Linked DNA regions of Desulfomonile tiedjei DSM 6799. The protein of the gene in region 1 binds, or shares a complex with, the protein of each later gene. Links are inferred from orthologs where the notes say so. Each region holds a gene or a part of one and is shown on either strand. Other genes may lie near its edges. The genes, in order: trxA and DESTI_RS26710.

Evidence for each region.
Region 2: the proteins of trxA (region 1) and DESTI_RS26710 are in contact, whole or in part, in an NMR structure (PDB 2IPA), measured with the Bacillus subtilis proteins. The link is inferred for Desulfomonile tiedjei DSM 6799 from one-to-one orthologs.

Annotation. Positions count from the first base shown.
Region 1 is NC_018025.1:1,975,731-1,991,418, forward strand. Bases 7,124-9,962 are described here. They hold trxA (thioredoxin), read right to left. Parts: upstream 8,789-9,962; coding sequence 8,459-8,788; downstream 7,124-8,458. Other genes in these bases: DESTI_RS08300 (hypothetical protein), read left to right, coding at 7,124-7,308; trxB (thioredoxin-disulfide reductase), read right to left, coding at 7,500-8,459; DESTI_RS31715 (anti-sigma factor family protein), read right to left, coding at 8,792-9,052; DESTI_RS08320 (RNA polymerase sigma factor), read right to left, coding at 9,056-9,664. Outside these bases: DESTI_RS08265 (sigma-54-dependent transcriptional regulator), read left to right, coding at 1-242; tnpA (IS200/IS605 family transposase), read left to right, coding at 500-949; DESTI_RS08280 (sigma 54-interacting transcriptional regulator), read left to right, coding at 1,432-4,065; hisG (ATP phosphoribosyltransferase), read right to left, coding at 4,613-5,491; hisI (phosphoribosyl-AMP cyclohydrolase), read right to left, coding at 5,484-5,858; DESTI_RS08295 (hypothetical protein), read right to left, coding at 5,858-6,301; DESTI_RS30675 (Prokaryotic membrane lipoprotein lipid attachment site), read right to left, coding at 6,421-6,561; more of DESTI_RS08300, read left to right, coding at 6,841-7,123; DESTI_RS08325 (SIR2 family NAD-dependent protein deacylase), read left to right, coding at 9,991-10,800; DESTI_RS08330 (hypothetical protein), read right to left, coding at 11,047-11,793; heat-inducible transcriptional repressor HrcA, read left to right, coding at 12,088-13,131; DESTI_RS08340 (YheT family hydrolase), read right to left, coding at 13,367-14,278; DESTI_RS08345 (hypothetical protein), read right to left, coding at 14,450-14,698; DESTI_RS08350 (MDR/zinc-dependent alcohol dehydrogenase-like family protein), read right to left, coding at 15,340-15,688. UniProt on the Bacillus subtilis protein: Participates in various redox reactions through the reversible oxidation of its active center dithiol to a disulfide and catalyzes dithiol-disulfide exchange reactions.
Region 2 is NC_018025.1:6,203,366-6,219,143, forward strand. The notes cover bases 4,601-7,529. They hold DESTI_RS26710 (arsenate reductase ArsC), read right to left. Parts: upstream 6,318-7,529; coding sequence 5,883-6,317; downstream 4,601-5,882. Other genes in these bases: DESTI_RS26700 (sigma-54-dependent Fis family transcriptional regulator), read right to left, coding at 4,601-4,787; DESTI_RS26705 (substrate-binding domain-containing protein), read right to left, coding at 4,774-5,712; arsB (ACR3 family arsenite efflux transporter), read right to left, coding at 6,355-7,440; DESTI_RS26720 (ArsR/SmtB family transcription factor), read right to left, coding at 7,492-7,529. Outside these bases: nrfD (NrfD/PsrC family molybdoenzyme membrane anchor subunit), read right to left, coding at 1-915; DESTI_RS26690 (4Fe-4S dicluster domain-containing protein), read right to left, coding at 933-1,862; DESTI_RS26695 (DNA-binding transcriptional response regulator), read right to left, coding at 1,940-2,326; more of DESTI_RS26700, read right to left, coding at 2,592-4,600; more of DESTI_RS26720, read right to left, coding at 7,530-7,884; DESTI_RS26735 (thioredoxin family protein), read right to left, coding at 9,549-10,046; DESTI_RS26740 (cytochrome c biogenesis CcdA family protein), read right to left, coding at 10,073-10,783; DESTI_RS29535 (thioredoxin family protein), read right to left, coding at 10,926-11,387; DESTI_RS26750 (thioredoxin family protein), read right to left, coding at 11,490-11,723; DESTI_RS26755 (permease), read right to left, coding at 11,823-13,223; DESTI_RS26760 (ArsR/SmtB family transcription factor), read right to left, coding at 13,435-13,758; DESTI_RS31025 (hypothetical protein), read right to left, coding at 14,103-14,258; DESTI_RS26770 (MarR family winged helix-turn-helix transcriptional regulator), read left to right, coding at 14,462-14,962; DESTI_RS26775 (efflux RND transporter periplasmic adaptor subunit), read left to right, coding at 14,928-15,778. UniProt on the Bacillus subtilis protein: Catalyzes the reduction of arsenate [As(V)] to arsenite [As(III)]. In vitro, can dephosphorylate para-nitrophenyl phosphate (pNPP).

The DNA.
Region 1 (15,688 bases):
AGAGTTCCGAAGACGAGCCTATACGGGATTGGGTTCGAAAAGTCCTGGCTTTGGGCGGCGGTGAAAAGACGTTCAACGATCTCATCGATAAGTTCGCTGAATTGCTTATCACTGAAGCCTTGAATCTCACCAGTGGGAATCGATCCCAGGCGGCAAAGCTTCTGGGGTTGTCCAGACCCACGCTTCTTGCACGTATTGAGAAATACGGCATCAAGATCGAAACCGCCATCAGGAGTGAGTAAGTTGTTTGCAGGGAGCCAGACGTGCGGAGCATTCCATTACGTTAGATATGGCTGATGATGGAAGGGTTTTCTGTGGGAACTCTTTTATATAAAGGATTTTCCCTTAGCTCCATCGTCCGACTCTTTCGAGTTAAAATAGTTTCGGGAGCCCCGGCGGGGGCGACCCAAAAGTAGCCGTGGGTGCGAACCCACGGAAAGGATCGTGACGGAACTATAGTCAAGACCCTGGAGGGGTCATACTTCGGGACGTTGTAGCAATGTCGACGTACACCCAAATTTTGTATCACATCGTCTTCTCGACAAAGGGCAGGGCACCGGTACTGGTCGCCACAGAGAGAGAGGCCATGTTTCGATATATCTGGGGTATTATCCGATTCAGAGACTGCCATTTATACCGTGTGAATGGAACCTTGGACCATATACACATCCTGATCCGTCTGCATCCAACCCAGGCGCTATCAAATTTGATCCGGGAAATTAAAGTGTCTTCATCTAATTGGATCAAAACAAACCGAATTTTCACGGAGTTTTCTGGCTGGCAAGCCGGATACGGCGCCTTCACCCATTCAGAGAAGGATAAGGAACGACTGATTCTTTATATCAAGAACCAAGAACAGCACCATAAGGCCCTCTCTTTTGGAGAAGAATTGAGGAATCTTCTGAATGAAGCAGGCATTCAGTTTGACGAGAAGTATCTTCTGAAATAGGGCACCTGTAGGTTGACCCCTTCAGGGTCCGGTTTCTTACGTTGTTATGCCATTTGACCACGGGTTTGCACCCGTGGCTACACTGGTTCGTCCCTATAGGACGATCAGAGTCTGTAAAGCGCTCAAAACCGTTTTGGGGAGAGAGCAGGTTACGCGAAAATCAGTTTGAGGGGGACGATGTCCCAGAGCTTCACCTCGGGATGCTTAGTGTTGTCGATTGCAAGATAAACGGAAACGGATTGTTCATCTAGCTCAGCTTTTAGCGCCATCCTGGCTGGGACGTGTTGGCCGGAGCCCCAAAGGGGGCGATCCAAAGGGTAGCCATTGGGTGCAACCCATGGAAAGGATTGCAGCAAAATCAGGCGGTGAGGACCCTGGCGGGATCCACCATCGTCTAACTCGAATTCAGATGCACCCAATGGTGGACCCTTTCAGGGACCAAGCCGTTATTGTGTGGCGGTAATTAGAGTGTAAAGTATTACATGGCACCCTTCCTTCAAGACATAGCCTTTTCCGACCTCCCTGTCGATCCATTTCGAGGACTCGATGCTTCGTTGCGGGAATCCATACTGCAAAAAAGCTCACTGAAGAAATACCCGAGAGATGCCGTTATTGCCGAGGCCGGTGACCCGGGAGATACCATCCGTTTCCTGATCTCGGGTCGAGCGCTGATCACAGTGCGAGAAGAAGCTGGACAGGATATTGCCGTGGAGACAATACAACCCGGAGACATGATCGGTGAGATCAGTCATCTCATCGGACGCCCCGCGCCGGTCCAGTCCGAAGTGGTGGCACAGGAACCGTGTACTCTCCTGGAATTGCCGTCCGCAGAATTCGATCGCATACTCCAGGATAATCCTGCAGCAGCAGTTACTGTGCTGAAAAATCTCGCGCGAAAGGTGATCCGGCTCGACGGCAGCGTGTATCGGAATATCCGTAAAAAGAGGGCCTTACAGCAGCTCATCAGCCGTCAGGAGCACCTGTTCCCGGACTTCTTCGTCAGTCAAACAGTCCTCCGGAGAACCAGCAAACGTCTTGAGGAACTTGCAGAATCCCGCAAGCCGGTCCTGGTGACCGGTGAAACGGGAGTTGGCAAAGAATTTGTGGCGCATGCCTTATACGATCTCAGCACCCATCACAAACGCATTTTCCTCTGCCTCGATCTCTTGAGACCGGTTCAAGGTTCATCTGTTTTGGATGCCTCCGAACTCCCCGACAGTCCGAGAAATCCCACGAGCGAACAGATGAAACTGTTCTTCGGCTCGGAAACCAATTCCTTAGGCAGGTCGCGGTCCGAGACTCCCGGATACCTGGAACTCACTGAAGAAGGCACGCTGCTCGTGCGGAGCGTCGAACAGTTAACCACCCCAGTGCAGAGAGAACTCCTTAAGACGCTTCAGACAGGGAGTTTCAAAAGGATTGGAGGAGAAGCGGAATATGCCCTGGATTTTCGCCTGATCGGGACCACCAATCTGGAACGGCATGAGATTTCCGAGGAAAAGCATCCGCTGCTGCATTGGCTCCTGGGGAATTCCCTCGATATTCCGCCGTTACGAAAGCGTCGCAAGGAAATTCCGACTCTGGCTCAGCATTATCTCAATCAGTACTGCCAGGAACTCCACAAGGAGGTGCCCCAGCTTTCAAAGGAAACGCTGAAATCGCTGGTGAGCTATTCGTGGCCGGGAAACGACAGGGAATTGGCTACTACGCTGAAACGGGCGGTTCTCCTCAGCGAAAATGGGGTGCTGAGACCTCAGGATATCTATTTCGACGTCCGCAAAATCGAGGACCGCGGCAAAGTCAACCTGCTGCGCATCTCGACCCTAGCTTCAGCCCTGCGAAGCCCCTTGTTCCCCGCCATATTTCAAAGCGCCGCCATGCCGTTCTTCTTTATTCTTCTGATCTTGCTCTTCCTGGGACCTGCAGATCCGTCAAAGAATCTCGGCGGACTGTTCAGTTGGGCTGTGGGTTGGCCCATGATGATCTTCGGCGCCTTTTTGTGGGCTCGATTCTGGTGCGCAATATGTCCCATGGGAACTGTGAGCAGTCTGGCAAAGCGGCTCGTGTCGTTCGACATTCCGTTCCCTCCATTTCTCAAGAATCACAGCGATGTCATTGTGGCAGGTTCCGCACTGTTCATCATATGGCTGGAGACAGCGACGGATATCAGGAACTCACCCCTGAACACGGGATTGCTCCTGCTGGTGATTTTCGGGATGGCAATAATTGTGTCGGTACTCTTTGAACGCCAATCCTGGTGCAGGTACATGTGTCCTCTGGGCGGAATGATGGGAGTCTTCGCCAAAGTGTCGCCCATCGAACTCCGGGCGGACCGCAATGTGTGCGGCTCCCAGTGCACCTCGAACGAATGCTACACCGGCACTGCCGATCACGAGGGCTGTCCCTTCGGGCAAATGGTTCCGACCCTCAGGAGCAACCGGTTCTGTAAGCTGTGTTTGTCCTGCTACAAGAATTGCCCTCACGGTGCGATCAATATCAATTTGCGCATTCCGGGCAGGGAGATCTGGGAAATCCGGCACGCTTTCGTCATAACGGCCTTTCTGGTTATCGGAATGCTTGGCGGATTGCTCAGCGATCTCTTGCACAAGAACGTACATTCCTGGTTCACAGCGAACGTACCCGGAATGCCGGAGATCGTCGGATTCACGATCTTCTTCATAGGGATGCTGGCCTGCACGAATCTACTCGTGCTGGCTGCTGCGGCAGTCTCCAGCCGCATTTCCGCGGACGACCTCAAAGAGAACTTTGCTCGATACGGACTGGCGCTGCTGCCTTTGGTGCTTACGGGATACATGGCTTTTCACCTGTACTATCTGATCAACTTGGGCGTGCACTTTCCACTTGTACTATGGCAGATGTTCCAGTTCGAAGTGTTCCATCAACTGGTGATTGAAGTCCCGCCCTCATGGACGCACTTTTTTCAAGAATTGTTGATCTGGACCGGAACCGCAGGATCGCTCGCTGTGGCGTATCGCGTGAGCCGAGGCAGGCAGGGGACCTTGAAGGATTCCCTCGGGGAGTTCATTCCGCATGGGATAGTAGCCCTGGGTCTCTCTCTTGTGCTTCTGCGGGCCATTGAGGACTTCTTCTATTAGTCCCGATTTCTGAATTCTTGCTGGTGTAGGATGCCGGTGAGCGTCAGCGAACCGCATCGGTCGCGAAATCACTCGAATGATGCGGTTCGCTCACACTCATCAGCATCCTATGTGAACCATTTGATCAGCAACTAGAGCGATTGAAAATTCTGACGTTTATCCCACGCTCCAATACAAGATGTTAGTGGGGATCGGCATCTCGAAACTGTCTCAAAATTCAAAATTTATCCCAGATCGTAGCACGAATTCCCCATCATCTTCTCGGCCTGATTGTAGGGGCGCCCCTCGTGGGTGCCCGGTAGTGACCGGCCTCCGTGCCGGTCATTGCGGGAGGGCAGGCACGAGACCTACCCCTACAAAGAAGGTGAATCGTGGCACGATTTCTTGTCCATCTGTAAATTTTGAGACACTTTCTTCTCCCTGTCGGTCCATTCTATTCGATATCATTGATTATATTGAAGATGTGCCGGCACGGAGGCACGGCACCCACCAATACTCCTATCCTCAATCGGACATTAATTCTGGCAATTGCTGTAAATCCGATTGGCTATAGCACCTTATTCAAAGAATACTCGATAATTCCTCGTGCGCCGGCTTTGAGCAGCTTGGGGATGAGGGATCTCACCACTTCTTCCGACACCACGGATTCCACTGCAAACCAGTCGGATTTGTACAGGCCTGCAACAGTTGGAGCGTCCAGCGACGGGAGAAGACCCACGATCATGTCGAGGTTCTCCTTGGAGACATTCATCTTTAAGCCAACCATTTTGCGGGCTTCAAGAGCAGCCTGGAGCAGCATATGAATCTGCTCGATCTTCTCGCGCTTGAAGGGGTCCTTGTAAGACCTCGGATTGCAGATGAATTGGGTATTCGTGGTCAACAGATTGTGGATAATCCGAAGACCGTTCGCCCTCAGCGTGCTTCCGGTTTCGGTGACATCAACGATGGCATCCACCACGCCTTCTTTTACTTTTGCTTCAGTGCTGCCCCAGGAAAACTCCACTTCCACGGGGACTCCCCGGTCAGCGAAGAATCGTGTGGTGAACCGTAGTAATTCAGTGGCTATCTTCTTCCCGGCAAGATCCTCCGGCGTGTGATAATCGGATTCGCCGTCCACGGCAAGAACCCATCGGGCAGGATTCTGCGACACTTTTGAATACACGAGATCGTCTATTACCTGCACATCCGATCCGTTTTCCAGTATCCAGTCCTTACCGGTGAGCCCAGCATCGAAGGTCCCGGCTTCCACGTATCGGGAAATCTCCTGGGCCCGGAGACGCGCCATTACTATTTCGTCGTCGTCAACCGTGGGAAAATAGTTACGCGGGGAAATGGAAATGTTCCAACCGGCTCGTTTGAATAGATCTATCGTTGCCTGTTCCAGACTACCTTTGGGAATAACCAGTTTCAAAGCTTCCTTATTCATCTATCTCCTGCAAATCTCCTTCTCGTGTGAATCTCCGAAAAAAACAACTCCACTTTTTTGTGTGGCATGCGCCATCTCCCTGCTGTTCCACAAGCAACAGTATCGTATCCAAATCACAGTCCACAAGCACGTCTTTCACGATCTGAATGTCGCCTGAAGTGTCGCCTTTCCGCCATAGCTCTTTCCTGGAGCGGCTCCAATAGCAAGCGCGGCCTTCTTTCAAGGTGGTTTCCAGTGCTTCCCTGTTCATGTACGCCATCATGAGCACTTTGCCCGTACGGACATCCTGGGCTATGGCCGGAACGAGCCCGTTTCCTTTTGCAAAATCGACCTGCGATATATCCTTAAATTGTTGGGGATTCCCCATTATTCCTCCTCAGACTCGGTCATGAACTCCTGTTCCATTGCGCGAAGAATCGCCATGACAAGCTGTGTGGATACTTCCGCGACCTTGGGATCGACGGTCCCGTTCAGCACCCCATCGAGAAGCTGATTGAGCAGGCGAACCGCATCTGAAGGATTGTTGACAAGCACGTTTTCGGCCCCTTTCTCTGCTGGTGGTCGAGCCTGATCCATCATGGAATTGCGAATCCGATCATATCCCCACGTATGCGCAGGGGCTGACGAATCTGTTTTTGCCGAACGGGCGTGTTGAACTCCGCTCTTCACGGAAACTCCGCGTTGGGAAAGGATTTCCTCGAATATCGTAATAGCTTCCGGAGCATAGTCATCGCGTTCTGTTCGCAGAATTCTGAGAATCTCTTCGGTAGATTTGGCCTCGAGAAGGGATCTATCGATTTTATACTCCATGAGAAACCTCCTGAACAACTTCAACGATCCGGCAAACACCGGAGTCAGTACCCTTAATTGTCCGGTGAATCGACTGATGCAACCAGTGACAGGATGGGGGAATAAGAACGAAGTATAAGTTATTTCGGCAAGAAGTCCATAATCCGTATGGTCTGATCGTCTCTCTCCCATTCCATTTCGTCAATCCACTTCCATATCTTTTTTGTGGAACAGCCGGAAATCATGATCAGTGCAAGGGCAAGAACGAGCCATTTTTTCATGTGATTCCTCGTGGAGCGTCATTCCCGGTATAGCCCGGAAAGCAAGGGAATTCATGATACATCCGTATTTGTTCCAGGGCAAGCGTGATATTTAATGAAAGTGATTTCTAGATAAAATATTCACCAAATTGAAATAAGGATCTTTTTATTGCTTTTTGCGATTCACTGTGATAGGATCGGCCCAGAGTAAGCGTACGTTCGGCAACAAACGATTCGTACTGAATGAGAATATTCCGGAGCAATAAAGGCAAACGGCGTTCCGATGTGGAGGATGCAACTATGAAGAAAATGCTGATTATGCACGCGGCCGTGCTCATAGCCCTGGCAATGGTATCGGCGACGTGGGCTTTTGAAACCGATTTTGACGATCTGCAGAAATTCGATCGCAGCCTGCCCGCGTGGAAATTCGGCAGAGGCCTGACCAATATATTCACTGCCCCTTACGAACTGCTGGTCAATCCCTCAAATGAAGCCATTCAGGGCGGTTATCACGGTGCGTACGACAATGGGCTTCAGGGATGGCTTGCCGGATCATTCAACGGGTTTATCGCAGGTACATTCTCCGGAACACTCAAGGCATTCCGCAGGATGACAACAGGCGCGCTGGAGATGGCGACCTTCTGGAAACCCGAGTACGGACCGACTGTGGAACCGGAATACGGGACAAGAAACATGGCATTCGGTTACACGGACTATTTCAACCCCGACCCCTTCTGGTACTGGGGACCTGAACGGATGGATCCCTGAGAATTGCTCGGGTTTGCATATACGTGCTAGCTTCTTTTTGAATCTTTTCTGCTGAAATAGGGTATGGATATAATAAAAGAGCACGAACATTCGTGCTCTTCTTTTTTCCATAACTGACTTTCAGATCTTGCGGTGCAAACTCAGCCGAGGCTCTCCGAAATAATCAAAAACAGCAAAAGCCGTTGGAAGATTTATGAAGCGCGATTACTGGTTCTGCGAAGGGATGAGGCGCCATGTTCCAAATAGTGCTGAGCACTATAAGCTGCTATTGCTCCATCTCCTATTGCGGTGCTGATCTGCCTGAGTATTTTTGACCTCACGTCCCCTGCCGCGAAAAATCCGGGAACAGATGTGACCATGCGTTCATCCGTGACGATAAATCCCCTTTGATCGGTCTCTACAAGGTTGGCGTACGCGGAGCTATTAGGATTGAGACCTACATAGAAGAATACGCCCGAGATCGGCAACACCGACTCTGTCTGGTCCGAGGCGGACCGTAATCTGATGCCGGTGACTTCTTTATTTCCGAGAATCTCAACGGGAATCGTATTCCAATGCACCAAGATCTTAGGTTCGCTGAACGCTTTTTCCTGAATTTCATGGCAGGCCCGCAACTGATCTCTGCGGTGGATAAGGTGAACCTTGGAAGCGAAACGGGTAAGGTACACAGCTTCTTCTACCGCGGAATCTCCGCCTCCTACGACTGCGAGCTCTGTTTCGCGGAAGAAGGGCCCGTCGCAGACGGCACAATAACTCACTCCGCGGCCCGCCAGTTCCAATTCACCAGGAATACCAAGCTTCATAGGAGACGCGCCGGTAGCCGCAATCACAGCCCGACAATGGAACGTCTCATCGGAATCGGTGATAATGGAAAATCCATCATCCACCTGGAGAACCGATTTGACGTCTCCATACCGAATATCGAGCCCGAACTTGACAGCTTGCGCTTCCATTTTCTTGGACAGATCCATTCCGAGGATAGGCTCTGGAAATCCCGGATAATTGTCCACATACTCGGTGGCAGTCATCTGGCCGCCGGGAATTCCTTTTTCCAGCAGCATAGTCGAAATACGCGCCCGAGTGCTGTAAATGCCGGCCGTTAATCCAGCCGGCCCGCCACCCAAGATAATAAGTTCTGTTGTCATGGGCATCAGACCTTGTCGAGTAACTCCTTGATGCGGCTTTTGGGGACAGCCCCCACGATCTGGTCCACTACCTGACCATTATGGAACAGCATGAGTGTAGGTATACCTCTGACCCCATATTTCATGGGAGTGTCTTTGTTTTCATCCACATTGAGCTTTGCAACTTTGATTTTTCCCGCATACTCCGTTGCCAATTCTTCGACAACGGGCCCTACGGTACGGCAGGGACCGCACCAGGCAGCCCAGAAATCCACGAGTGCAGGAACTTCCGATTTAAGGATTTCCTGATCGAAATCGCCATCCGAGACATTGAGAAGGTTCGGGTTATCCGACATTTATCAAACTCCTTTCTTAGGTTCACATGAATCTTGCCCGCAATGTTCCCTCAGGAAACGTCTTAGATTTTCCCTCACGTCATCCGGTATTTCCGCCGGCATCGATTTGGAACAAATCTCAACAGTGGTGGCAAGAGATTGATACATGAGCTGGCAAGGAGGACACCTGTCAAGATGGTCTTCCAGCAATCTGCACATATCCTCGCTCATATCTCCATCCAAATAGTCAGATATGCAATCGCAAAACTCTTTGCAGGTTTTCATAATTTAGGCCTCTCGTCGGTCCGAGGAAAGGTTTCTCTCCATATAATATGAAGTCAAGGTTTCCCGAACCGAATTCCTTGCACGATGCAGTCGAGATTTTATGGCAGCGATGGAAGAATCCATGATTTTTGACACTTCCTCGAGAGAGAATCCCTCAACGTCTCTGAGGACAATCACCGATCGATACAGTGCTGGAAGTTCGTCAATTGCTTCTTCAATTTTCTTTCTGCCTTCATTCGAAAGAAGAATTTCGAGTGGCGTGTTTACGAATTCCGAAGAAATCGGAGGGAGAGGAGAATTCGATTGATTACGAATTTCATCGTCATATTCGATACTGTCCGGCCTGTTTTTCCTAAGATACATTAAAGCCGTATTTGTAGCTATCCTGAAAAGCCAGGTGGAAAACGACGACGACCCCGTGAACCCGGGTAATCCTTTGTAGGCGCTGAGAAAAGTTTCCTGGAGCAGATCTTGAGCCAGATGGCCGTCTTTTACCATTTTTTTCAAATGTCGGTATATTCTGGCCTGGTATTTTTCCACCAGCCCCTCAAAAGCATCGTAATCGCCGTTCAGAACTTTTTCTATTGTTTCCCGATCTTCGTACATAGGCATTTCTTGTTCCTATCCGGAACGGACACAAATTCTTTACTTATCTTTTGAACATAATCTTGACCTCGCGCCTGTGTCAAGGGGTAACCATCTCTGCTGAAGCCTTCCTTCAAGAGAATCCGTATTGTGATAACGCGAATGCATCCAACAGTATACTTCCAACAGGTACAAAAATCTGATAACGTGGAAACAGTATTCTCATGGTCCGAGTGCCGTTTGAACGGGGTTTTCCGCGTATTATCGGGAAACGGATTTTTTCAAAAAAGAATAAAAACTATCTCATCGCACGTGATTGACTTTTGAATTTAAGTTACGTGCAAGGAGTTCTTATGGAAACAATAATACAGGAAGTTGCAGATTGCCTCGCCACCTCTGTCAATGCCGTTGTGCTCACTGGTGCCGGCATAAGCACGGAATCGGGAATTCCGGATTTCAGAAGTCCGGGCGGACTTTGGTCGCGAGTGGACCCGGGCGAATTCTCCATAGATCGGTTCTTGCAGAATCCCGGCCGATTTTGGCGTCTGCACCTTCAAATGAAGGCATCCGGTGATTTCGATCTCGCTTCGGCAGAACCGAATGCCGCGCATTTCGCTTTGGCCAAACTGGAGCAAATGGGAATCGTCAAATGCATTATCACGCAGAATGTGGACAACCTGCACCAGAAAGCCGGTTCGGTTGAAGTCGTAGAATTTCATGGTAATTTTCTCAGAGCCATCTGCATGAAATGCAAAATGGTCGAGCCGATTTCAAATGTGGAAAGCAGGCTGGATAATGGCGATGAGGATGTGCCCCGATGTACCCGATGTGGGGGATTGCTCAAACCCGATGCAGTTTTCTTCGGGGAGCCGATTGGCTCAAAATCGCTCATGATGTCTCAGGTACAATCACAAAAGTGTGACGTGCTGCTGGTAATCGGGACATCGCTGCAGGTGTTTCCCGCTGCCCAGATTCCTCTTACCGTAAAGCTCAAGTATCCGCCCGCCAAAGTCATTGAGATCAATATGGAACCATCGGCTATGCACAAACAGGTTACCGATATACTCATGCTGGGTAGCGCAGGTGAGATATTGACGCGGGTTTTCAACTGCGTCCAGGAAAGAATCCTGCAGCAAGGCGCTATGCAATCCGGAAGGAATTGAAGCAATCCTACGACAGAGGATCGCTAAGCTGATAGACACCGCTGAAATCATTCATTCCAGAGCATACAGCACCAGAAGGACAGCGGATACATTGTAGAATGCGCAACTCCGGACGACTCTCCTTGAGCAGTTGTCCGGAAAAACTCTCAGGTTGTTATCTGCGATTATTTTCAGAGAAAAAAGCGGGAAATCTCAAGATAATCATTGTCTGCTGAAGATACGAGGAAAGGCGTATACGCTGGCGGCTCAGAAGAGCAAAGTTGTCTCGAGAAAGAAGCCGTTGCGGTTCAAATCAACCGTATCCACCTCTCTTTTCATCTTGTTGTGCCAGAATCTGAATCCTCCGCTGAGTCCCCACGTCCACAGACGATTTATCGGAATATCTACCGCTGCTGCAATCTCCCAATCCCAGGACTCCAGACTTTCGTAATTCCACCATCCGAATCGACTTGAAAATTGAGGCCTTAAGGCGATGGAATCCATGACCGGGAAGAACGTGCCGTGAAGCCCTAACAAAGGAACAGCGCGAGTGCGTTTCTCGTTGTAATTGTAGGTAATGCCTCCGACGATCGCATCACTCACGTTGGTTTCCAGCGACAGAGCCGATACCTCGATGTTGCCGCCGAAAAGGATCTGAGGAGACATAAAGAAATCCAGATCATACCCGAACCGAAAATCCCGAATGGCCTGGTAAGAACCGTTGCTGGACTCATATTTGGTGAACGGTTCCGCGCGGAATCTGAAGACGTGGATATTGTCAATGCGCAAACTGCCGAATATTTCCCAGGCCAGCCGTTCTGTGCTCAGTCCCAACGCATCCGAGAAATCGATTTTGGAACGGTTTGGCTGGATCAAGTCGCCCTGGAGATTTGAAAACCACATACGAGCACCTGAGTTGATCCTCAGGTACGGGGGGATTTCCCAGGCGTGGACATTGCCCATGAGCATAAAGCACAGGAAGGTGAGCCAGATTGTTATGAGTAGTTTTTTCATCTTCATTTAAAGCGTTAGCGTGCTTTTGCTATAACCTACATAAGCAAAGTTGGCTAACCTATATATGATCCTAATATTTTTGTCAAGAAAAAGCCGGTAGATAACCCAACCATTCGAATCCCCCGAAAAAACAGTCAGAGACGGGAAATCTGGCAAGGATCACGAATCTAGCGAAACGCGATGCAAATCCGGTGTCTCTGCCAACGCCTGGTTTGAATTTCCTCGTGGTTTCCCTTGACGCACACCCTTTGCGACGCTAATGTTGTATGAACGTGGAAAAGCGAGGATGATTTCATGGGCCGTCTTGAAAACCGTTCGGAGCAGATCCTGAAAGCGATCGTTTCCGAATACGTTGCCACCGGAGAACCCGTAGGTTCCCGCACTCTTTCAAAGAGGCGGGAAATAGGGTTATCCGCGGCCTCTATTCGCAATATCATGAGCGACCTTACTGACTCGGGGTTTATCACTCAACCCCATGTGAGTGCGGGCCGTGTTCCAACCGATCTCGGGTACAGGTTCTACGTGGATGTCCTGCTGCGACCGGGAAAACTGGAAACCGAAGAAGAAGCCATGATCGAGACTCTGCTGGGCAATGCCGGTCTCGACATACGCGACGTCTTGAGGAAGTCTTCAGGGGTTCTGGCAGGCTTTTCGCGGCAGGCAGGCGTTGTTGCTTCTCCTCCTGCTGATTACACATTCAAATCTATTGATTTCATAAAAGTTGCCGAAGACAAAATTCTGGTGGTTCTCGTATCCACCGCGGGAATTATTCACAATAAGATTATTTTCGATGAGGACGGGATCAAGCAGGAGACTCTGGAGCGTTACAGCCGCATGTTGTGCGATATGCTGAAGGATCTGGACTTGCGGCAAGCCAGGGAGCGCATAGAGAATGAACTGAACCTGGAACGAACGAGAGTCGATGCCATGCTGGCAAAGGTTCTTCGTTTGGGACATTCCATTCTAATGGTGGGCGCAACCAGAGAGGTATTTATAGAGGGCCAGATCAACATTCTCGAAGACCCGGAATTTGCTCATATCGAAAAACTGAAAGCCGTGTTGGTCGCATTCGAGGAAAAGAGCAATTTTCTAAAAATTTTGGATAAGACCTTACAGGCAAAGGGAATTCAGATACTGATCGGTTCAGAGCACGGAGTCGGCGAGCTGGACACATGCTCTATCGTCGCTTACCCCATACGAACAAAGAAATCGTGTCTGGGAAGCATTGCCGTGGTGGGGCCGAAAAGGATGGACTACCAGAAGGTAGTTCCGGTTGTAAGCGCGACAGCGAGAATTATCACGAAAATAGTGAAACGCATTGTAGAGAGTGACGTATAGAGTGATTGCCGAAAATTTTTGAGGTTTATCCGATCTTCAATAGAAGCTACAGGTGGGGACCGGCGTCCCTGCCGGTCCATTCTATTGATATCATTGGTCATGTTGAAGATGTGTCGGCACTGAGGCACGGCACCTACCATTATTCCTAATCTTCAAGCCGTCACTAATTTTGGCAACTGCCACAATTGCCCATATCATGAGACGCAATTCTCGCTCCCCTGTACATACCGTCTTATCACGAATTGCCGTTCAAGAATGCTGCGGTCCGCAATTCCGACCAATACTGACGTGACGCGTTGAATGCTACGAACCCCACGTGGCCGCCATGCCGCGTAATCTCGAAAAAGAAGTTTTCGTTGCGCGCAGCTTCTTCCAGCGGATAACATTCCGGGGTAAGAAACGGATCGTCCTGCGCATTCACGAGCAAAGTGGGGACGCTGATTTCAGGAATGTACTGCTTGCAGGACGACTGGAGCCAATAATCTTCGGCATCCTTGAATCCGTGTAAGGGTGCAGTGTAGCGGTTGTCGAAATCCTCAAAGTCTTTGATGGATTCGTATCCGTTATCGTTAATGCGACCGGGCATGATCGCCATTTTGGCGCGAATCTTTTCTCGTAACATGCGGAGGAATCTACTCATATAAGGCCGGTTGCCCGAAGAACCGATCTTTCTCGCTCCTGCACACAAATCGCAGGGTACGGAAAAGACCGCCGATCGCTTGACTGTTTCGTGAACATTGGTTCCGCGCTCCCCAAGATATTTGAGGATGAGGTTGCCTCCCAGGCTGAATCCGATGAGAGCAAGCTCTTCGTATGCATCGATCTCTTCCACATTTGTTAAGACCGTGCTCAGGTCATCGGTATCTCCACTATGGTAAAACCGGGGAAGCTTGTTGGATTCTCCGCTGCAGCCGCGGAAATTCATAGCTATGGCGTCCCAGCCGTTCCTGGTGAGCACCCGTGCCATTCCCAGGACGTAGCTTCTGCCGGAATTCCCTTCCAGGCCGTGGAGTATTATTCCCGCTTTCCGAGCTCCCACGGAAGCAATATCGATGTCGATGAAATCATCATCGGGCGTAGTAATCCTTCTCCTGGTGTATTCAACACCGGTAACTCGACGAAACAGAGAAGGATATACTGTTTGCACATGAGCATTCCTGAATAAAAGCGGCGCGGTATAGGTGGAATTGGAGACAACAGGCATTCTGGCTTCGCATTCTCCCCCGTTGGAAAAACATACCGTATCAAAGGTGCAATTTAAGGAACGTTCCTGCGAAAAGGAGATTTCCCGATGTAATTCTTGAAACGAACGATCGGATTAATAGTGACCCAGGATGTGTTCCATAAGCGTATTACCGAGCTCGTGAAAGATAACGCGGTAACCGCCCGGCCAGGTATGTCGTATGGGGGCAGGAGGTATGTATCCGTAAAACATTTTTTGTTGCGCTGCCGTATTACCCGTGACTCTCTGAGGCTGATTCGACTGCTGATCGGGAAAATTCTGGGCCCACACAGTTGAGCCTGCGGCGAAAATCGCAATCACGAGTATAAGTACGGCACGTCTCATTATCACACCTCGTGGACGGTATTCTATCTATGGAATGAAGAAAAATCAAGTCAGAACTGATTTAATCGTAACCATACAATATCCATTCAGCTATGCGTGGGAAAAATCCCCCCTCCCGTAAGCATTCAGTTACGCGTGGAAAAGAGTTCTATAGCCCCGAAGGGGCTACTCAACAGTAGCCGTGGGTGCAAACCCACGGAAGTGATACGGCAAGTCCTTTGTCTTCAGGACCCTGAAAGGGTCTAACAATGACATTCGAGAATCCTTGCCTTTTGGTCGACCCTTTCAGGGTCGTTGAACCATGCCTGTGGGCGTGCCGGTGTCCACGGGTTGACCACCCGTGGCTACTATCGGGCCGCCCTTTCAGGGCGCAGAATTGCTAGTGCCCGCTTACAACTGAATGGTTACCCCCTCCCCTCTTTATAAAAGGGGGGGTTAAGAAGGCACGTGCCAATCCCCCCTTAATAAAGGGGGGGATTTTGAAAGTCAGTGTTATCATGAGCACAGGAGAAGATCTTCTCTACCCCGCGTAACTATTAGGTTTGTGAGAGTCGCGAAGAGGTGAAACACTACTCGCGTTCCCCGGGCAATTGCCCGAACATGTCGTAATTGGACTTTTACCAACAGACTACCAGTCCCGATCAGGAACCAATCTTCAACAAAACCTTCATACTTGAGGGTTCCTGCGATTTCACGAATGCGGTTTCCGCCTCAGTCAACAGAAATGTTCCGCTTATCAGGGGGGTCGGATCCACGAGGCCCTGGCTCATGACTCTCAATGCAGGGGCAAGCTGACCGCACCTCGATCCGACAACGGTGATTTCGTCGATCACCAGGGGCGCTGTGTTGAATTCCAGGGACCCGTGGTACGTGCTTTTCAGGACCAGGGTACCGCGAGGTTTCACTCGATCGAGAGCAAGCTTCCATCCTCCGGGACTTCCGGAAGCTTCAACGACAACATCGAATTTGTCCCGAGTGTCGGCCAATTCG
Region 2 (15,778 bases), 4.2 Mb from region 1 along the record:
TGTAGCAAAGAGTGCCAAAGGGATGAGTGCTCCAACCAGTAGATGAAGGATCCAGAAGACTTGCCGGTAATCGCCGAATAGCAAGAAATCAACGCTAGGTGAATGCTGTCCCGGATTCCAAAGGACAATGGAAAACTCCGCAAATTCAAATGCGAGATAGACCAGTATCGCGACAATGGCTACAGTCCGCAGCCATCGTACAGCATTATCGTAAGCACTTCGACTGGCGGATTCATGCCAAAGCAACGCTCTCACCAGGATGAGTCCAGCCGCACCAAGAGCAATTGCGGAGGCAAGAAACAGTACTGACAAAATGGGGCTGTGCCAGAATTCATTGGTCCTCACGGCTTCAAAGAACACCCCGCTTTGACTGGGGAACAATATGGACAGGAATGCGCCGAATATCAGCAAGGGTTTTAGCCATGAGGAATTCACTTTAAATGTCAGCAGCCAACTAACTGCAGCAACCACTATGAAGATGTTGTACATCCATGCATTGAACGCCATCATGCTGGTGAACGTGGGTGAAGTAAGTACCTTGATCAGTCGCTCCGTGCGTCCGAGATCGAGCGCGACACCGATGAAAGCTGGTATCAATGCTGCGAGGCTCAGTACAATAGCAATGCGCAATTCAGACGGTCTGCTGAAACCGGGCACTCCGAAAATATAGCCCACTGCTCCGATTATGAACGAGCCACCTGAAATGCCTACGCCAAGGAAGTAGAGTCCGATCCACAACCCCCAGGGAACGTACGATCCGTAGCCTGCTGCGAGGTGGCCTGACCCGAAGCGCTGGAACACGCCGATTAGGCCGGTGACCATGAGGATCAGCCAGATTACCCACAGAACTGCTTTCCACGGAGAGGCGGAAGCACCGTGTCCCGAATCTCGGGTGGATAGTGTCATATTAGCCATGGCGCTTTACTCTCCTTTCACACGAGGTAGTAACATTGCGGTTTGTTACCGAGATGGGCAAGAAGCGCTTGGGAGTTATTCTTGATGATGAGAGTGGAAACCAGACTGTCGGGATCGTTCGAATCCCCGAAATATGTTGCTCTACCGATACATGTGGTCACACACATCGGTAATTGGCCGACCTCAAGCCGGTGAAGACAAAAGTGGCATTTTCGGGCGTTGCCAACGGGGGAACTGTGGTCTTTGCGGTTCCAGCTTTTGGCATATTCGTTATTCGGTTCATGTTCCCACTGCGCAGCAGCAGAGCCGTCAATTGGACGATCCTTCCCTGAAGGTGCCCCAACAGCGGCTTCCGCAGAATAGTACCTTCCAAAATCCGAAGTCCTCGCTCCATAGGGGCAGGCATTCAGACAGTATCTGCATCCGATACACTTGTCGTAATCTATTGCGACCACTCCGTCCGGCCTTTTCCAGGTGGCTTTGACCGGGCACACAGGGACACATGAGGGATTGTCACACTGCATACAAGGACGCGGGAGGAAACGGATCTGCACGTTCGGATATTCTCCGGTTTCGCTGATGACCACAGGCCGATACACAACGCCGGGTGGCAATTTGTTCTCAGCCACGCAGCCGATGGTGCAAGCATGACAGCCGACGCATTTACGGGTATCGATAACCATTACCCAATGGCGTTTTTCCACTGGTTTTGCCATGGCTTTCACCAATTCCCGCTGCATGCGTACATGCTCGTCTTCGTACTGCTGTTGCTTCAGGTTCTTGAGCACGTTCAGGTCACGAACGGTTTTCTCTCCGGTGGGGTCCTGCGGAGCGGAAGGCAATCTGTCTTTCACGACAGCAATCGCCCCAATAGCGGTTCCCGCTCCGACCAACCCTCCCGCAAGGAGAAATTCCCTGCGTTCCATCTTGCTTTTGGGTTCGCTCATCGGCACATCTCCTCAGTTATTGAGTGAATACATCTGCGAACAATGATTTCTTGAAATCATACAAAGTGAGCCAGCGGTCAGATCTTGTTTCGTTTGCAACCGGCAAGATCACGAAAGATGCTTTGCACGAGATACATGATTTCCTCCAAGTCAACAGGTTTGGAAACACAGGCGTAAAGATATGACTGCATAGATTCTTTCAGTTCGGGATGAAAAGACCGATCAGAAATTCCGATCATCTGGATGAAAGGGTGCTTCGTCTTGAGATCCTTAAGCACACGGTTGGATATCATTGCGTTGTCCAAGTCCAGCACGACTGCGCAACGATCGTTTTCCTGACAGAGAGCATGCAATTCCGCCAAAGAGCGGCACCGAAGGATCTTGACGTGGCCTGCTGAGAAGGCCTCAGTAAGCTCGGTCATATCTTCTTTGCCGGACTGAAACAAAATGACTGCCGGGTTCAAGATGAAGCTCCCTTTCGGTGAGATTCCTTTGCGAAAGAAATGCCAATGCAATAGTGTCGGTTGGATTCCTGTGCAGGTCTCTATCTTAATGGTATTGTTGGGAAAGCCGACCAGCCTGGTATGAATTTTCTCTCAGGATAAAATGAGAGTCTTGCAGAGCGTGTTCCGAATCGGAACACAATTGGACTATGTGGAAATAATGAAGTGATATCAGTTCAGTAAGGCGTTCCGTAGTTGGGCACAAATATCAGCCGAACAGTCGGATTTATTGCAGAGTAGGTTTAGCAATACGGTATTTTCTCAACTTGGAGTAAAGCGTGGTTCGTCCAATGCCAAGAGTGCGGGCGGCTTTTTTCTTGTCCCAGTTACTCTCTGCCAGCGCTTGCTCAATCACTGCGCGTTCGCTTTCCATGATAAGGGGCAGATCCTTTGGAGATGTCGATCTTTGTCGATTGCGAAGCACTATGGGAAGATCTGAAGTCTCTATTCGGGATCCTTTGCAAAGGACAACTGCGTGTTCCACCGAGTTCTCGAGTTCTCGGACGTTTCCAGGCCATTCATAGCTCAGAAGCATTCGCATGGATTCGGGGCTGAAGTCCGGAATCATCTTTTGCTGTTCTGCAGCAAATCTCTTCAGAAAGGCTTTAGCAAGAAGGGGAATATCATTGGGGCGTTGAGAAAGGGGAGGCAGAACAATTGGGATGACATTCAACCGATAATAAAGGTCTTCGCGGAAATTTCCCTTTCGGACTTCCTGGATGAGATCTTTATTGGTGGCGGCAATAACTCTCACATCGACTTTGATGGTTCGTTCACCGCCCAACCGCTCGAAACTCTGTGTCTGGAGAACTCTTAATAGCTTTATTTGGCTGGAAGGCGGAATCTCGCCAATTTCGTCCAAGAAAACGGTGCCTCCATCCGCTTGCTCGAAACGCCCGGCTCTCTGTCGAATGGCTCCGGTAAAAGCGCCTTTCTCATGTCCGAACAACTCGCTTTCCAGAAGAGTTTCAGGATATGCGGAGCAGTTGATCACAACGAAGCTGTTGTGCCTTCTTTCACTTTGCTGGTGTATCGCTCGAGCCACCAGTTCTTTTCCTGTGCCGCTTTCACCTTGAACAAGAACTGTGGCATCAGTTGGGGCTATATCCTGAATCAGCCGGTAAACCACTTGCATTTTCGGGTCCTTCCCGATAATGCCGCAGAATTCAGCGGTTGTCTCGATCCGTGCACGAAATTCGCTCTCAGAAAGTGTGTGGACTATTGCCCGATTTAGTACCCCAGCAGACTGAGCGAGGATCAAAGCCGCTAAATCTATGTCTTTCAGATCGCACGTGCAATTTTCCGGGCACGCAACAACGAGCCCCCCTATGACTGGGGAATCTCCGAGGAGAGGGACGAGGGCTTGCTGAGGGAACAACTGGAAAGATTCCGGCACAACAGGAGTATGAAAAAGAGAGTGAGCACATAGGATCCGGCCATCGGTGCCCTGGATAGTCTCTATAGCACTCTGGATTATTTTAGGGTCATTGATAGTCTTAAAATCATTTTCTGAAACCAGGAAGAGGGTAGTCTTGTCTTCGTCTAACATGAGTAAGACCATGTGCCTGCAAATGAGTATCCTCTGAAATCTCTTTATGAGAGCCGGACCGATTTCATTAAGTGTTGGTAAGGCGCCAATTTCGCGAACGATTTCACAGAAAGTCCGCGTCTGATTGTGGCTCCGTTCTAATTCCTTTGCTTTCTGCTCGAGACGCAGCGTGTAGTCTTTCAGACGTGTGACCATCTGGTTGAAAGAAGAAGCCAACCTCCCAACTTCATCAGCGCCTTTTATATCGACTGCAATATCAAGCTCCCCTTCATCCAATCTCTGTGTAGCTCGGGCGAGTTCCGAAAGAGGCAAAGTAATCCTACGCACGAAGATCAGACTGCCCATTACTGCAAGCAACAGTATCCCGAGGGTGACCAGGCTGATTTGTATCCAGAGTTTCTTTACCTGTTCTTCAAAAGGTTTCTCGGAAAAACCCAGACGAAGCACGCCGGCGCCGCCCGAAAAGATCGGCCAAGCAATATCCAGATAGTGTTCGCCTTCCGAGGAGGCTATTCGCTGCAGATGTCCTTCGTCCTGGGAAAGCAATCGGTTTGCGTCAATCAGTTGAGCTGGAACACCTTTGGAAAAAGTGTGCGCAAGGATTCGGCCGTCTCTATAGACGAAAAGATAGGCAAGAGACGGGTTGCTCCGCATTTGGTGCTCTAACATCTTTTGCAATGCAATCAAGTCATTGATCAGGATCTTGTCTGTTGCCTCAAGGGCGACGGCATGGGCGAGGTTTTCGGCTTGTGCAGTAATCGCCGTCCGGAGACTTTCACTGTAGCGTTGCGTTACCAGCAGCGAGATGATCAGACCGCTTCCCACTACGAGGGCAAAGACAGCTACGAGCAGTTTGCTTCTAAGGCTTTTCATGCTCACGGATGCCTCCAATACCGCGGACAGCTTTTCGCGACATATTCCTGATGCTGTCGTACCACTCGTCCTGAGGATCTATGAAACGGTCGATCATAAGCTGATCGAGGATCTTCCTGCCTTTGGCATCCTGATGCATCGAGAAGAGCAGTTCGCTGATTGATGCTTTAGCCGCCGTTCCTAATGTCTTGGATGCTACCAGAGGTGGGATGCCGTAAGGGTCGGATTTCCGTATCACTCTGGTCGAGTTCGTGATCGATGGATTGCGCTGAGCATAAAAGTCCCATATCAAACCATCCACTGACGCTCCGTCTACCATGCCTTTTGCCACTGCCACAATGGAATTGTCGTGACTGTATGTATAGATCGATTGCTTAAAGAAATTCTCCGGACGCTCTCCAATTTGCATTAGCCAATCGGTAGGGACCAATTTGCCAGTATTGGAATCCGGGTCAGTAAAGGCAAAAACCCTCCCTCGCAAATCCTCCAAATTGTTGAACCGACTTTTCTCGTTGACTATCAAGTAAGCCTGGTAAAAGTGGCTTCCATTAATTTCTGGGGTTGCTAATAGCTCGAAACCATACTTGTCCCTTTCGGTCGCATAAGGGCCTGAGCAAAGGAAGGCGAGGTCGATCTCACCTTTCCCAAGGAGTTCATTAATCTCGCCGTATGTCTTCCGCTGGACGAGTTCGACTTCTTGATTCAGCTTCTCTCCCAAATATTCGAGTAATTCTCTGTAATGAACGAACGTCTCTTTCGGCGATACCATGGCTGCTATGGCGATTCTCAGCCCTTTGTGGTCAGGCGAATGCGGTTCGGGTCGGGAAACCTGTATGGTTTTTCCGAAATCGACCTGGCGGTAATCATCATCGCTTTTACAGCCATAAATGGCAAGGATTGTCAGGATGACGATCGTGTACAGCATCTGCCATCTGCAAAACCGAACAGAGAAGTCAGAGTCAATGTCTGGAATGACCATCTCTTTGGCCTTAGTTGATCATGTCGATAACACCGGTGAAACTAATATATTGGCCGAATCCATAACCGAGAGTGCAAATATTTACAAGCTGTCGTATGACTCCGGCTATTTCACTGTTAGTCTTCCCTCGGCTGAACCTCCTTGAGCCACGACCGGATCTTCAGATCTATTTTATCCCTAATTTCCCTGAATTTGGCCAATTTATCTTCGTTGAGACCTTCAAAGGCACTCGGATCTTCGAAAGGCCAATGAAGCCTGATGCTCGCACCTGGGAAAATCGGACATGTTGCCTCGGCCCTTGCACATACTGTTATTAAATACCCGAAATGGCTTCTTCCAAGAAACTGGTTCAGATCTTTGGACTGATGGCTACTCATGTCAAAGCCTAATTCTTCCATGACTGCCTTAGCCAAGGGATGCAGTCCGGTAGGCTCCAGACCCGCGCTGTAAACCTCAAACCGATCACCTGCGTATTTTCTCAGAAAAGCTTCTGCGATCTGGCTCCTGGCGGAATTATGTGTACAGAGGAACATGACTTTGATTTTTTCCATACTATTACTCCACAATTTCCTAACGCTGCGGACAATCCTATCGTGTCATTTGAGTCCGTTCGTCGGAGACTTGCATTTCCGCGAGGGGCACAAAGTATTTTTCTCGGAATTTGAAAGCCACATTCACGAGACTGATAAGTACCGGCACCTCGACAAGAGGACCGATCACCGTGGCAAATGCTTCTCCCGAATTGATACCGAAAACGGCTATTGCGACCGCAATGGCCAGCTCGAAATTATTGCTTGCAGCAGTAAACGACAAGGTGACGGTTTTGCGATAATCACCACTGATCTTGAATCCCATCCAAAAGCTTATGAGAAACATGACCACGAAATAAATGCATAGCGGGACTGCAATCCTCACCACGTCCAGAGGAATCGTGACGATCAAATTGCCCTTCAGACTGAACATGACAACGATTGTGAATAACAAAGCTATGAGCGTGATCGGACTTATCGTTGGAATGAAAGATTTTTCATACCAGACCTTTCCTTTGAGCTTCAACATGACGAAGCGTGTAATCAAGCCGCCGATAAACGGAATGCCAAGGTAGATGAATACGCTCTGGGCGATTTCCTTCATGGTGACTTGTACTACACTTCCACTGAGACCGAACAGCGGCGGGAGTACAGTAATGAAGAACCATGCGTACACACTGAAAAAGACAACTTGAAAGATGCTGTTGAATGCTACCAAACCGGCACAGTATTCGGTGTCACCTTCCGCCAGCTCGTTCCATACGATCACCATAGCTATGCAACGAGCCAAACCTATCAGGATTAGCCCGATCATATATTCCGGACGATCCGGTAATAACACTATCGCCAGAAAAAACATCAGGATTGGACCGACGACCCAGTTCTGAACCGAAGAAAGGGTAAGGACTTTCCAGTCACGAAATACGCTGCCCATCTCCTCGTATTTAACTTTTGCCAACGGCGGATACATCATCAGGATCAACCCCACGGCAATGGGGATGGATGTAGTACCTATTTGCATGCCGGCGATGAATTTCGTTACCGATGGGGCGGCATAGCCGATTCCTACGCCAAGTGCCATCGCGACGAATATGATGAGAGTTAAGTACCTATCCAATAAAGAAAGCCGCTTCTGAGTATGCATTTCTGATTTCCTTCCCAAGTTCGAGCCCCATGATCCGATCCGGGGCCAAGACTATCGACCACCGTTCCGGAGATTTCGTCTACGTCCTTGCTGTGTACAAAGCTCGTGGGGGAGCTCTTGGAGAACCGTACGAAGTCGTTCGACATCCTGCAAAACGCTTGGGCTCTCTGAGACTGATCCGAAAACGAAAGAAACAGCGTTTGCAACGAGTCGCGAAGCTTCTGCCTCATTGGGGAGCCTGTAATAGATCCATCGACCTCTCTTGGTCGCTTCAACGAGCCTTGCCTGCTTCAGGACTGACATATGCTTTGAAACGGTAGAAGGAGCCAGGTTGAGCAATTCGATGATCTGACAGACACAGAGTTCGCCCTCTCGGAGCGACAAAAGGGCTCGAACTCTGTTCTCGTCTGCAAGTGCCTTCACGATGTCCATGAACTCTCGCATGAATTTTCCTATATTTCGTCACATGTCGAAATATAACCAAAATAGCATCCTGGTAGCCTTTGTCAAGGACGATTCGGATCATTCGGCCCGAGACAGACTCAACACTGTCCGCTTCACATTCACCTGATGGTCAGACCGCATCATGGATGTCATACGAAAGTCACGTGCAGACTATTGCACGATCTCAGAAAATGGAACAATACAACTCGCTGTTATCGGGATCAGGTTAAGCCTGACCTTCTTGTAACCATTGCCTTTCTGCCCAGCTTCACTGATCTGGCGACCGACCTCTCTCCGTTCGAGCTCTCTAAGGTAGGCCGTCTTACAACAGGTGTCTTTTTTTGTCTCTCTTGGACGGTTTTTCATTCCTGTCGATAGAGGTTCTTATTTTGTTCTGTCTAAATTAACCTTTCTCAGCACGTTGTGAATGGGGAACACGTTGCCAGGCCGTGGACGGTAGCTGAGGTTTATTTCTATTACTGCATCTCTAATTTCCGCTGGTAACGGTATCTCGACAGTCTCTTCTTTTGGAGCAAATGGTTGGATACTGGTATCGCGTATCAAGCCAAGTTTTTTGTCGGGTCCCAAAGCGGTTTGGGTAGAGCGTGAATCCGTCGCCTGGGCAGCGTAAATTCTGGACGTCTGAAAAATCTTCTTGCCGTCGGGGTCTTTTGCGGTCACATCCAGGACCACTTGAGTCTTCGAGGGTCAGCCATCGGGAATGCGGTGACCTGCTTTGCTCGTAATTTTGGTTTTCACAATCACCATTGGGAACAACTTGTCTTCCACAGGCTGAAAAGTGTAGGCCAGAGTCTGAACCTCCAAGGGCAAAGACTCCCGCAAACGAGCGGACAATTCATCTCTTCTGTTGAAATCGGGAGGCATGTAATGATCGGCATTTTTCATATGGCATCCCTGACATGTTTGCGTTCCGCCACAGGGAATGTAAGCATGAAGATAGCTGCCATAGAGCGTGGCGCATTGTACGGGGGTTTCGAATTCCAGGTTTGGACCTAATCCGTGGCATTGACCGCACATCAGAGAATCCTTCATCAAAGGGCTCTTCTTGACCACGTGTCCCTGATGATCGGGAATATCTTTGTTCCCGTAGATTACATCTTTCTCAGCTCGTCCGTGAACAATGGCCTTTGCATTGTGACACACCAGACAACCGATATTCAGCTTTCGGATGGTGGATTTGTCATCTTTCAGAATGGCTTCGGCTATCTCGGCAGCCACTTCATCCGTAGCATAATTAACCTGAGGGAGATGACACTTGAAACATGGAAAATTTGCCTTTGTTGCCTTCTCTCCGGCCTTAACGGCCAGAGGTCCTCTCTTCAAGTAAGGAGCCATAAATATCCAGTTTTCCATTCCCATCAGGGGCCTGGCGTGGTGAGACTTCTCCCACTGCTCGTAAATCTTCTCATGACATTCCCTACATCCGGATGAATCGAACATGGCCACGAGTTCCGCCAGGGAGGAAGCCTGTTTAGGAGATTCTCCCCGCGCAAACGCGGCCACAAACAGGAAAATACCGACCGTCAGCATGCAAATTGTGGGTCCGGCTCGTCTCTGAAGACTGCGACTCACCGTCATAATTTTGCCTCTTCTGACCATTATGGGGTCTGGCGACTCGCGATCCAATGGAAATATGATGCGGATTAGGTCCTTTTTGATTGCGTGAGCCATTCTCTGATTTTCTTAACTGGAGGAACGGAGCCCATTGCAACTACCTTTTCATTGATAACAAGCGCAGGCGTTCGCACGAGGCCGTACTTTGCCATTTCTTTCATGTCTGCAATGTGCTCCAACGATGCAGGCAATGCCATCTCGTCCAACACTTGCTTTACGATTTGTTCCAGACGATTACACTGGGAGCATCCTGGACCGAGAACCTCAATGCGCAATGATGTTCTCGAAGTCTCCGTACATGGTTGACCCAGGAATCTCTTGAACTCCCTGAGGAATGCCTCGCCATATTCTTTTATTGCGCAACTCGCCATATAATTCTTCTCTGACAGTCTTTCCAGAAGAGCATCCTGGATTTCCCGGTCAGTGCTCCCCGAGTGAGTCCGGGCAATTTCCTCAATTGCCTTATCCAGTCCCCTGATATGGATCTTGTCTTCGCCGATCCAAATCTGCCTACCATCATCAGCCATTCTGCCAAATCCTTTTCTACCAAAATCTAGAATGCGAATCCGATCCCGGGAAAAAGAGCTCCTATTGCGATGTAAATGCCCACACCTGCTAGAAGTGCTCCTGCCGCCTTCTTGAGTACCAGATTGGCGGCATGCATTTTCGCTGAACTGATGAGATGCTTTGCTGCTCCTGCAGATGTTCCGACTGCAAGGATCAGCAGACAGTGGCCGATACCATAGAAGAGCATCATCACGCCGCCAAAGAATGCTCCCTTAACAGGGATGACACTAACGATCAGGAGGAGAGCCGGACCTGTGCATGGAAGGGACACGAGACCGAACATAAAGCCAAACAAGGCCGCTCCCAGGTAACCTGTGTACTTGGGCAACTTATCCTGGGAAATGGGAAGTTGTATGTGAAAGATATCCATGAAATGTAGCCCCAGCAGAACACAGATCGCTGCCACTACATAAACCATGTACTCGGATTGCAGAAACGGCGCGGCAGCCAACCCCACGCTGAACAGTACGGCCAACTCCACGCTAAAGCCTAAGATAAACACCAGTGTAAACAAGAATGATTTCCTGGCAGTCATATCCTCGCCCATTCCCCCGATGAAACCGATCAGCAAGGGTACCATCACTAGTACACAGGGATTCATCGCAGTGAGCGCTCCACCAATAAACGATCCACCGGCGGCCAACCAAATGCTTCCAGAAGAAACCCACTGCTGAACGACCGCGAACAATGACTCCATAATTTGTCTCCTAGGATAATTGTTCATCTTGCTCACTTTTGTGATGCAAGATTGGAGTATGTTAATAGTTGATCTTTTGTAGAGATCCTAGATCCGGGCTGCATAGTCGTAATCAGGAATTTCTCTCTATGCCCGTTAACTTCTATCTGGACCCTTGGCCTTGTGGCGCCATGGATTGAGGAATCGGAGGAGGTAGAACTCCCTGCTGTCCAGGAACTCCAACGCCCATGTCTTGAAAGACTTTCGCTATTTGTTCACGTTCAAAAGTTCCCTCATTCCTGAAAAATTCTCTTCCGTCCGGCATGAGGAAGACCTGAGTCGGCATCATACGGATGTTGAAACTTCTTACCAAATCTTTGTTCACGTCCATATCCACGGTTGTGACAATTGCTTTTCCTGCATATGCCTTTGCCATCTCCTCGAGTATGGGTTTCATGTATTTACAGGGAATGCACCAACCACGCCCGAACTCCAACAGAATGGGCACACGTTTTGCGGTCAATGCTTTCAGATCGATTTTAGGATCGGCAGCATGGCCGGTCGAAAACATTGACGCCAGAGCCATCATTATGCCCAAGACTACAACAACACAAGACTTCTTCATTACTTAAACCTCTTTCCATATTACAGTATTGTATAGGGTCCATAGCATGACCATTTCTGTTGGGTGGACTCGAAAGGTTCCACGGTCGCTCTGAGGAGTTGCTCAAGCGGAAAGCCATTTCAATATTTCTGAATCCTTGGGCACTTTACCGGCTACTTTTACTTGTCCGTCCACGACAAGAGCAGGTGTCATGAACACCCCGTACTGGCCGAATACCTTCAAGTCCTCAACCTTGACCACTTCGGCATCAATACTATTCTTCTTCACCAGTTCGGTGACTGCCTCGTACAGCTTGGTACATTTAGCACATCCTACGCCTAAGATTTCTACTTTCATCACATTCTCCTTTTTATCCGAGTCGCCATTGACAGGCGATTTACTTTTGTTTTCCTCAGCTTTGTCACTCAAGGAATCAACCTGAAGTTTCTCCACGAATCAATCGACAATAGCTCCGAAGATCATGCCCGCGGCAGTAGATAGCGTGCACACAAGGACAACAAACACCACTGTCTTTCTGAAACCCATCACGCTATTTATAACCAGCATACTTGGTAGTGAAAGTGCAGGACCGGCGAGCAGAAGAGCCAAGGCGGGGCCTTTGCCCATTCCACTGCCGATGAGACCTTGCACGATTGGAACCTCGGTTAGAGTGGCAAAGTACATGAACGCACCCGCCACGGACGCCAGGGCGTTAGACCAGATCGAGTTTCCACCGAGAGCCCATGCAATCCACGCATTCGGAATGAGGCCTTCCTTATCCGGGCGCCCCAACAACAGACCTGCCACGAGCACTCCCAAAAGCAACAATGGCATTATCTGTTTTGCAAAACCCCAGGACTCATTGAACCAGTCCTGAGTCTCGCCTTCTGAAGTGGTGGTCATAACCGAAAGCGCTATAACACCGGCGGTAAATGGAACAAGTGGGTCATGTGAGAAGATCGTTGCCAAAATTGATACTATCACACCGGAAATCGCCATTTTCCAGGCAGGTAACCCGAACCATACGACTAAGGCAATAGCAAAACCCAGTCCGAGTAGGCCGGAAATGATCCATTTAGATGAGTAAATCGTGTACCAGAGGCCACTTTCCACATCGGGCTTCCCCCAGTTGGCGAATACGAGAACTCCGACCATGAGAGCGAAATAAATGGTGGTCTGCCATAGAGGTCGAACTTCATGTTTTATCCCGGCCATGGCTGCCAACGTGGCTTCGGTTCGAGCCTCTTCTTCTTTGCGGAAGATCAGATGCATCAAGAGTCCAATTACTACGCTAAAAGTAACAGCTCCCACAGCACGAGCTATGCCGATTTCCAACCCGAGGATTCGAGCAGAAAGGATAATCGCCAGCACGTTTATAGCGGGGCCCGAATAAAGAAACGCAGACGCGGGCCCCAGCCCCGCTCCCCGCGTCCAGATTCCAGCGAAAAGGGGAAGAATTGTGCAAGAACAGACGGCAAGTACTGTGCCGGAAACAGAAGCAACAGGATAAGCGACCCATTTGGAAGCCGTGGGCCCCAAGTATTTCATCACTCCTTCCTGGCTCACAAAAACGCCTATTGCCCCGGCTATGAAAAAAGCGGGGACAAGACAAAGCAACACGTGTTCCTGTGCATACCATTTGACGAGGTGGAACGCTTCCATAACGGCATTATCGAAACGCGCATTTCCTACCGGTATGTAGTAGCAGGCCAAGAATACCCCAATAATGAGGGCCAGAGGCTTCCACTCATCTTGCCAATAGGACAACAAATGGCTTTCTCTCACAATTTCCACTAACGAGCGAGAGGGGCTAGCTACCTGTGCATCTACTGTCTGGAACTTCTTTTCCGGCGCCATGTTTACCTCTGTTAGAATATCCGTGTTCGGCTCCTCTTTTGGAGCACGATCTTGGTGAACGAATGCTTTGAATTACCTTCCACTTTCAGGATTAAGGGAACTGGCCCTGTCTGACGGTTGACTATTTGACAAAACACTCAAATAATAGAGCCAAATCCTTTCACGCACCCCATTAACCTCTAGGATCACGAGATTCCTGATGTTCTGGAAATCAAGCCACCATGACAGCTCGCTGCTCTTCAAGCCTTTTGATAACTACCCCCTCAACACAGCGGGCGAAATCCAGAGCACACGGCATGGTCAATCTGTACATTATCTTGAGCCCGTCTCGGCGATCCGCAACCAGGCCGGTTTTTTTCAGAAGAGAGAGGTGCTTGGAGACATTGGAAATCTCTGTGCCCACATGAGCCACTATGTCACAGACGCACATCTCGCCCTGTTGGAGGAACTCAATGATTCCCAAGCGGATGGGGTGCCCCATGGCCTTGAATACCTCGGCCTTTAATCGCAGCCTTTCTTTTTCGTTCAGGTTCATTTGTTTCTCCATTTTGCCAATTGGTTAAATACTAGAATATGAACGCCTTCCTGTCAAGTGGTTTTTACGGGTTGTTCGCTGTTTTGTTGGGAAGTTAAGTCAGGAGTAGTCCCACGGGGGTCGCTGAACTTTTGTGCCTACGATCAGAAGAGCAAAATGCCTAAGACTTGGAGCAGTGAAACAACTCCGAAAATTTATATCCTCAATGCCGAACGGTTGTGGTAAATTGCGCTTGGTCATAGGCGTTACCCCTTTTTGGTTTATTGTGCTGGAGTAACGCCTTATTTTTATAATCCTTTCTTGTCCAGTTCTTTTTCGTAACATCGAAATGGCAAAACTATAGTCTATTGGAGATTATCCGGTTCCAGCAGGAGCAGATTCAGGAACTGAGAGACGAGATAGCCCGGTTGAGGGCTCAGAAGCCAAAGCCCAAGATCAAGCCTTCCGCACTTGAGAAGGACAGTGGGGTCAAGGGCAAGCAGGCCGGCACCATCGATCAAGCATCACACCTAGCCTGTCGGTTCCAGGGATACCCCTGCCTGAAAGACCCCGTGACGACCTTGCCTTATTACCAAAGAAGTACCCGGACTTATTGAGAAGTTGCGTTTGCGACGGGCTAAGAAGTTTTTTCTTGACAGGCTTTTCTTGACAGGCTTGCAATTAATGTGCATATACACCTATAGAGAATATGAGGGCATGAACAATGGATAAGGAAAAACGAGGACACGTGAAGGACATAGTCAGACGGTGCGCGAGTTTCAATCTGAGACGAGCGTCCCGCCTCATTACCAGGAAATTCGACGAAGCCCTTCGCGATTTTGGAGTGAAGGCTACTCAGTTGTCCGTGCTGATGGCCATCTATTCTGAGCCCAACCAACCGCTTTCGAAATTGGCGTGGACCCTGGGAATGGACCGAACTTCCCTCACCCGCAATCTCAAGATCCTTCATGACAGGGGCCTGGTGCTGATAGAAGAGAGCGGCGACAAGAGAGAACACAGGATTGGCATTTCCCTGGAAGGAGAGCGTTTGCTCAAGGACGCATTCCCTGTCTGGCGTAAGGTTCAGGGTGATGTCGAAGAGGCCCTGGGTGGGGAGCACTGGAGAAATCTTCTCTCCGGTCTTCACGAGGTGGCGCATTTTTTTTGCAGCAAAAGGTGCGTACGCACTCATGGCTCAGAAAATGGAGAAAGCCATGGCCGGTAAAGTCTATTTCGACCTTCGGGAGCAGTTGGACCAGTATTCGGTAGGATTTCCTGCAACCAAGTCCGGGATCGAAATCAAGATCCATAGACGAGGCTATTTGTTTCCGTTGCGGATCGTAAAATCAATTGAGGAATCCAGCATGTATATGACAAAAATACTATTGAAGAAGTTTGCCGGCTTGTCGCACAGGTATCGCATATTGCTCCTCATAGGAGCATTGGGCTTCATTGTCTGCGGTGCTGTACTAGGAAATGGAAGAGAAAAACAAATGCCTGTCGAGTCGGCATCTCCCCGCCTGGTTCGTTCCTTTACCGTTATTTCCGCACAAGGTGGCGTCGCGGAATATACCGGTGTGATTCACGCTCGAACGGAAAGCGATCTAGGTTTTCGCGTTTCGGGCAAAATCATAGAGAAACTCGTCAAGGCCGGAGATCATGTCAAACGGGGACAGACTTTGATGCGGCTTGATCCGACAGACCTGCAACTTGCCGTCAATGCAGCCCGTGCAAATGAGGAAGCGGCCCGTGCCCAGAATAACCGCGCTGTCTCCGATGAACGTCGCCAACGTGCTCTGGTCACCATAGAAGCCGTATCCGTACAGCAATACGACCATGCCAAATCAGCAGCAGACGCAACAACCGCACAACTGAATTCCGCCATTGCATACTCCAGGCAAATGGAAAACCAGGTGGGCTATGCCGTTCTCAGGGCTGATGCGGACGGCGTCATCATGGAAAGACCAGCTGACGTCGGACAAGTGGTAAGTGCGGGTAACGTGGTGATTCGCCTGGCCCATGATGGTGCACGCGAAGCGGT